Regions from separate parts of the Paenibacillus physcomitrellae genome, predicted to be linked through region 2. Evidence: riboswitches for the same ligand, from Rfam matches in the RefSeq annotation. Region 2 holds a riboswitch; the other holds the start of a gene.
What was found. Region 2 has a riboswitch for cyclic di-GMP ahead of CBE73_RS19895 (GAF domain-containing protein). Riboswitches for the same ligand answer to the same signal wherever they lie in the genome.

Region 1 (3,416 bases), 2.3 Mb from region 2:
GCTCAGACTCGGAAGCGGGCGGAGCAGAGGGTGACGGATCGGAAACTGACGGATCGGAAACCGGCGAATCGGAAGTCTGATCAGAGGTGGAGTCCGGAACGGGATCGGAAGCTGTGTCGGAAGCAGACTGATCTGGATCCGCCGGATCGGAAGCCGTATCAGAAGCCTGGTCAGGAGCAGGCTGATCGGAATCAGCCGGATTGGAGGCAGGATCTGAATCAGCCGGGTCAACAGCCGACGAATCGGAACTAGGATCCGAAGCTGATGGATCAGAAGTAGGATCAGGAGCCTGATCAGAAGCAGACGGGTCTGTTGGATCAGCCTCGGGCTTCAGTGCGGGATCGCCTTCCTCTTTTTCTTGTTGAGCTAGCTTCTCAAGACGAGCCTGTTCTTCAAGGCGTGCTTGCTCTTCAAGACGGGCCTGTTCGGTTTCAATTGCCGCGCGAAGGGCGGAGATTTTGGCTCCAATATCGCTTAATTGCCCGTTTATCGCCGAGATCCCCGATTCCAGCTGACTCGTTATCTGCTGGTTATGAGAAATGAGGGTTTCATTTAGCGGCTGGTTCCCGACAAGATCGCCCGGTTCCAGCAGCGAGTAGGCTTTGGCAAGGGGGCTTCCGCTGTCCTGCAGGAACGCTTCAAGCGCATCCGGATCGCCTTCTGTCCGGCTGCCGGCGGCTTGGACTTCCCTTAAATAAGCCAAAAGGGATTGTATTGCTGCAGACAAAGATCCGGATAAGAGGGGCTCACGGTTCATTTGAGCCGAAACCGCATCTAATTCTGCAGATTGCCTGATTTCCGTGCAATTCGGCTGATTATCGCGCACAGCCTGCATAAGCTCCTGGAGCAGTCCGGCTGCCGAACCGGCGAGCTGCTGAAGCTCCATCCATGCGGCATCATTAGCTGCCAAGCGGGCGTTCAGCATGTCCAGCCTATTCAGCAGGCCTTCACGCTGTGCGTCAAGTCCGGCTTCTGCTGCTTTCATCTCTTCAAGACTTGAGCCTGAAGACGCGGCGAAGACAGAAGACAAGGCAGCGTCAGGCATGCCGTAGTCCATGACGGCGTTCAGCTGCAGCTGTTCACGCTGCAGGCCCGCCTGCGCCAGCACATCGGATAGACGGGTTAAGAGGGCTTCAAGGTCGGAGGGGAAAATGCTGCAAATGGCAAGCTCCCCGTTGGTTTCCTGGAAGCTGTTAAAATTCCCATAGGTTGTACCGGTCTGATGCGAAAGACCAACGAACAGGCTTGATAAAACCATTCCGGACTGAAGGGAACGGGTAATCCAGGTTTTTCTCCGTTTGTCCCTTCTTTTACGCTGTGCGGCCATTCTGGTACGGCGCATACCCATCATTCCCTTCTTGCGAACGTTTATCTCAAGTATTGTTCGTTATTAAGAACGTTTCTGGGACTAATCATACAGCCTTCAGGCCAATAAAATAAAACGTCAAGAAAGATGAAATATTCTCAATAACGAACGATTATCTAAATCAACCTTTCGTTTTCTCGCTTTTCCTCTCTGAATTGCAATATTTAAAACATTTTAATTCGCTATTAAGAACAAAACTAGAAGGGAAGGATTTCATTAAAGCGGATGGACAAGAGGCTGCGACAAAATGTAAGCAGTCCGCGTAAAATTAGCCGGATTAACGGCAAAAAAGGACAAGGATGGAGGACGAGAAATGACAAACTTTTGCGGAGGGTTCATATTATAATAAAAAAGGACAAACACTGGACTGCATTATGGATAGTGAAAATAACCAGTTGAAGGGTAAACCTGCTGAAAGGCAGGGGCACAAAGTCACGGGTCTAAGGTAGCGATACTACGACGGCCGGATTGCCTGGGAACTCTGAAGAAGTATAGGAGGAGTTTTTCTGGATAAACCGGCCCAGGTTCTTGAAATCAACCCAAACGAAGCTGATGTTCATAAGGATTGGTTTTTTCTAATGCTGTCCGCCAAAAAGTCAGGCATACCGATTGAAGAGGTCAGAAATTTTTTAGCTGAGAAAAAAGCGAAGCCCTAGATTTCTAATAACTACTGGATAACCTCTGTGCAGAAAAAAGTTTCTCGAAGCGAGAGAACGTTTTTCCGTCAGGGGTTGTTTTATTTTTCAAGGGGATAAGGTTGGATCCGGGGATTTTTTTGGATTCGGAATTGTTTATATTTAGCGATTCAAGTCGAAAAGTTTTGTGATAGAATAGAGAAACGACGTTTTAGCCGGAAAGGAGCGATAGCGTTTTGCGCATTCATAATCTTCATCATTTTACGGAAAACCACCGTTACTGCGTATATCGCGACTTTGATCTTGGTACCGTTGGACAAAAAATGCTCAGTCTGATTTACCAGCCGATGGTAGGCGGTTTTGCCGTTGCACTCTATCATTTTTTGTTTGGGCAGGTATCTCTGGAACAAGTTGGTTATTCGAAGCTGGAACAGCAGCGCCATCTGTTCTTATCTCTAGGCATAGAACCAAGTGAGAAAGGGCGCAAGCTGCTGATTGAACAAGCCTCCAAACTGGAGGCGGTCGGGCTGCTGCAGTGCAGCCGGGTCTATGTTCCGGAAAGCGAAGATTACTTATATGAATACGAGCTTCAGCCGCCGCTGACACCGTCGGAATTTTTCAAAACCCAGCACCTGACGCTTCTGCTCCGGGACAAACTGGGGAAATTCGCGGTGTTGTCGCTGCAGGAGCAAATGTTCAGCCGGGAAGCTGCCGAATATGGCCGGGCTACCAATAAAGAAAATTTGACCGTGCCTTTTTACGATATTTTTCAATTAAATACACATACGATCGATTACGAGCTGGAGCAGGCGATTTCGGAAATGGCGATTTCGAGACAGCCGGAGAGAAAACAGGAGGAGCCGCTGTTTAATTACGCGGACATCATCATGCGTTTCCCTCGCGGTTCCGTTAATCGCAAACATGTAGAGTCCCTGCGTTTCGATCAGGACAAAATGGGCGCCGTCAACTACACGGCCCGTAAATATGACCTTAACATACAGGATTTGTGCCGGCTGCTGGACGAGGACGGGATTTTTGCCGCGGATGGCAGTCTGCAGCTTGACGCGCTTCAGCACAAAGCCAACCTCCATTTCCGTCAGGGCAAGAAACGCCAGGAGGAACGCAGCGCAGCCATGGGCAAAGTGGTGGCGCTGCGCCAGGAGAATCAGGAAGCCCAGGAAATGCCGGAGGAATACTCCGTGCAGATGGAATTTTATTTGGAGGTGCCGCCTCAGCTGCAGGGGAAATGCGATGTGCATCAATATAACATGATGCTCCGCAATGAGCCGCACACCCGGCTGCTGCCGAAATTTTTTCCGGGGACGGTACCGGATAATCTCCTTGATATTTTTGAGAAAATCGATATGAATTATAAGCTGCCCGGTGAAGTTATCAATGTATTAATCCATTATTTG
Region 2 (3,416 bases):
ATCCATATCCTCAAGACTGTCTATCGAAAGCCCGCGAATTCCTGCAACCCGCATCATGTCCGCTACGGAAATGCGTTCCTGCTTGTAATCCGGCATCGTCCGGTTGAACAGGAATTTCTGGCCCCGCTCTACATAAGAAAGCATTGCGTTATTAATAATGAAATAAATGACCGGCAGCTTGTATTCCTTGGCAGTCAGCACTTCCGTCCCGTTCATGAAAAAGGACCCGTCCCCGGCGATAACCGCCACCGGGCGTTTGGAATCTCCCAGGTATACGCCAGGGCCTCCGGCCATCGCCGAACCCATGGCACCATAATTCAGGTTGATTTCGAAATCCCCGCCTTCAGGGACTTCCAGGTATTTCACTACAAAGTTGGTAAACTCGCCGATATCGCAGACGTAACGGGTCTCCTTCGGCATCACCTTGCTGAGCTTCTCGAGGAAGAGGCGCAGAGACAGGCCGGTGTGATTCTTCTCATACGGCGTGTTCAGCGGCAGCGGTTTGACAAAAGTTCCGGCCGAAGTCCGTACTTTAGCGAGCAGTGCAGGAAGCACATCTCTCAAATCTCCATGGATCGGAACATCTGTAGGAAACACTTTGCCTAGTTCGTCGGCATCCCGGTCGACATGAATCACCTTGCGGCCATTTACCAGCACGTCGTTGAAATTGCAAGTCGATGCTTCACCAAGGCTTGTCCCCAAGATCAGCAGGCAGGTGGCGTCAGCCGAAGCCACGTAATCACTGGCAGCATCGGTACTCGAAAATCCATAATTGCCGAGATTCAGCGGGAACTCAGCCGGAATCATTCCTTTGGCAGAAGGGGTGGTGATAATCGGCCACTGCAGTCGTTCGCTAAGCGCCATGATCTCTTCGGCAACGAATCTTCCGCCGCGGCCTACCATAATCAATCCCCGGGTTTCTCCATCGATCACAGAAACGGCCTGATCAAGCTTTGCCGTATCGTAGGCCGGACGTGCCAGTTCAAAGACTTGAGGTGCCGCCGGGAGCGGTAGAGGAGCTTCGCTTCGCTGCACATCAATCGGCACCGAAATATGTACCGGTCCAAAAGGCGGCGTCAGTGCGATACGGACCGCTTTGTCCAGCTCGGCAAGCACATCAGCTTCATCCATCACCGTGTTACTGTATTTTGTAATCGGTCTGACGATGTGCTGGGCATCCATCTCCTGAATTGCGCCTTTGCCGATCTGCCAGCGGTTGACGTAACCCGTGACAATCAGCATCGGGGCTTTGGCCCGCATCGCGTCGGCGATGCCGTTCATCATGTTCCCTACGCCCACCGCACCCGCTCCGGCGCAGACGGCAAGCCTGCCTGTCGTACTGGCATATCTTGCAGCCATGTAGGCGGCGCCGGCTTCATTTTTCGTAATCACCGGTTTGATATCCACATCAATCAAAGCATCGTATATCGGTCCGATAATTCCCGCCGGAATTCCGAATACGTATTCAACTCCAGTCTCTTTCAAATACTTCAGCATGGCTTCGGCAATATTCATGATCTATTCCCAACCCCTTATCCAAGAATTTGAAAAGCGCTCCTGTATTGTTCTACCAAGCGTTCGGCATGTTGAATTTCCTCTTTGTCAAAATGATGCAGCTGTCCGATGGAGGCCACGACGACAATTCCTTCTACCTTTGCTTCCTTTACGACAGGTAAGATCATAATGCTGTCGATGCCAAACAGAAAAAATTCGTCCACCGATCGCGGATCGTTCTTCACATCTTGAACCACAGCGGTATGCGGCCGGGCAATAATGGATTGGAGAAGCCTGTCATTCTCGATATAAACCGGGTTTTCAGCATGTGTCTGCTTCCATTTCTCGATTCCGAGATGATCGGTTTTTGTCTTCAGCACCGGATTAAGATGACCATCTATAATCTCGTGGTATGCAATATCAGCCACACCGGTAAGCCGGCCAAGTTCTTCAAATAGCAAAGGCAACTGTTCCATTCCTGCCCCTCCTTCTCGTCCATTCATTATGAAGGCGCCCGTTTGTCTAGCTGGCTCCTTTAATCGTGCTGGCCCCCCTTTTCTTCGAAGTTCCCGCGGAATACAGCGAATCCTAAGGTTAGAGACACACAAAAAAGAGACTTTCAAAATCAGAAAGTCCCGGCGGCCAGAAGAAGAGACAAAGAAGTGAGAAAAGCCCATGATTGGCAGCCCGGCGGTCATAGTTGATAACCTTAGATCCGTGGTTTTGCGTCCCAGCCTTTCGGACTGGTTTGCTAATTTACTTCTTACTCATTCAGCTATGATGTTATAACTCCACGACCTATTGAACCCGCGGTTTCCCTCAATAGGCCGTACGAAGACTAGACTATATAATATATCGGAAATACAGTCAATTTTTTTCATAGTTTGCATGTAAAATTCAATTTCTTTCAACTATTTGGCACATTTTTTGCAATTCCGTACACACCTTGAAGGAAAGCTTCCTCTTCTTATAAAATAAGGAATAGGCCAATATTAGCAGATTGGGGACTAAACATTGAAAACATTCAAGAAAGTTTATATCGAAATCACGAGCGTATGTAATCTGGCATGCAGCTTCTGCCCCCAGACGGCACGGAAAGCCAATTTCATGAAACCGGAAATGTTCAATGACATTCTGGATCAGATTAAACCGCATACGAACCATATTTACCTTCATGTCAAGGGCGAGCCGCTGCTTCATCCGAAGATTGACCTGCTGCTCGACGCCGCTCATGAGAAAGGCTTCAAGGTCAATATTACAACCAATGGTACGCTGCTGCACAAAGCCGGGGCCAAAATTCTCGGCAAACCGGCGCTGCGTCAGATGAACTTCTCGCTGCACAGCTTTGATGGCCACGAAGGCTCGGAGGACCGCGAAGGGTACGTCGGCTCGGTGCTTCGGTTCGCCAGAGAAGCCTCAGAACAGGGCGTCTTGATCTCCTTCCGCTTGTGGAATCTGACCGAAGACAACCTGACCAACGCCCAGCGGCAGCGGAACCGCGAAACCCTCTCCATGCTGGAGAAGGAATTTGAGCTTAATTATAAAATTGAAGAGAAGGTCGAGCCGGGCAAAGGCGTCAAGATTGCCAACAACGTCTACCTGAATCAGGATTACGAATTTCAGTGGCCAAGCCTTAACGCGCCTGAGGATGATGGCAAAGGCTTCTGCCACGGCCTGCGCACACAAGCCGGTGTGCTTGTTGACGGAACCGTTGTCCCGTGCTGTCTGGATGGCGAAGGCGTCATCAATCTCGGCAACGTGCAGTCGAGCAGCTTCTCTGAAATTGTCGAAAGCGATCGCGCTAACAATTTGTATTACGGCTTCTCCAGAAGAGAAGCGGTTGAAGAGCTGTGCCGCAAATGCGGCTACCGTAAAAGATTCGGAGAAGGCGCTTAAGTCAGGAAGTCTCAAGTGGACGGCCT

Region 1: another riboswitch for cyclic di-GMP. It lies ahead of CBE73_RS09590 (replication initiation and membrane attachment family protein); the one in region 2 lies ahead of CBE73_RS19895 (GAF domain-containing protein).

Annotation. Positions count from the first base shown of each region.
Region 1 covers NZ_CP022584.1:2,118,969-2,122,384, reverse strand. Annotated here, with positions in the region: gene CBE73_RS09595 (hypothetical protein) at 1-1,342, opposite strand, end outside; cyclic di-GMP riboswitch class I at 1,758-1,842, shown strand; gene CBE73_RS09590 (replication initiation and membrane attachment family protein) at 2,238-3,416, shown strand, end outside.
Region 2 covers NZ_CP022584.1:4,416,970-4,420,385, reverse strand. Annotated here, with positions in the region: gene CBE73_RS19900 (thiamine pyrophosphate-binding protein) at 1-1,515, opposite strand, end outside; gene CBE73_RS19895 (GAF domain-containing protein) at 1,533-1,970, opposite strand; cyclic di-GMP riboswitch class I at 2,173-2,257, opposite strand; gene CBE73_RS19890 (radical SAM/SPASM domain-containing protein) at 2,509-3,390, shown strand.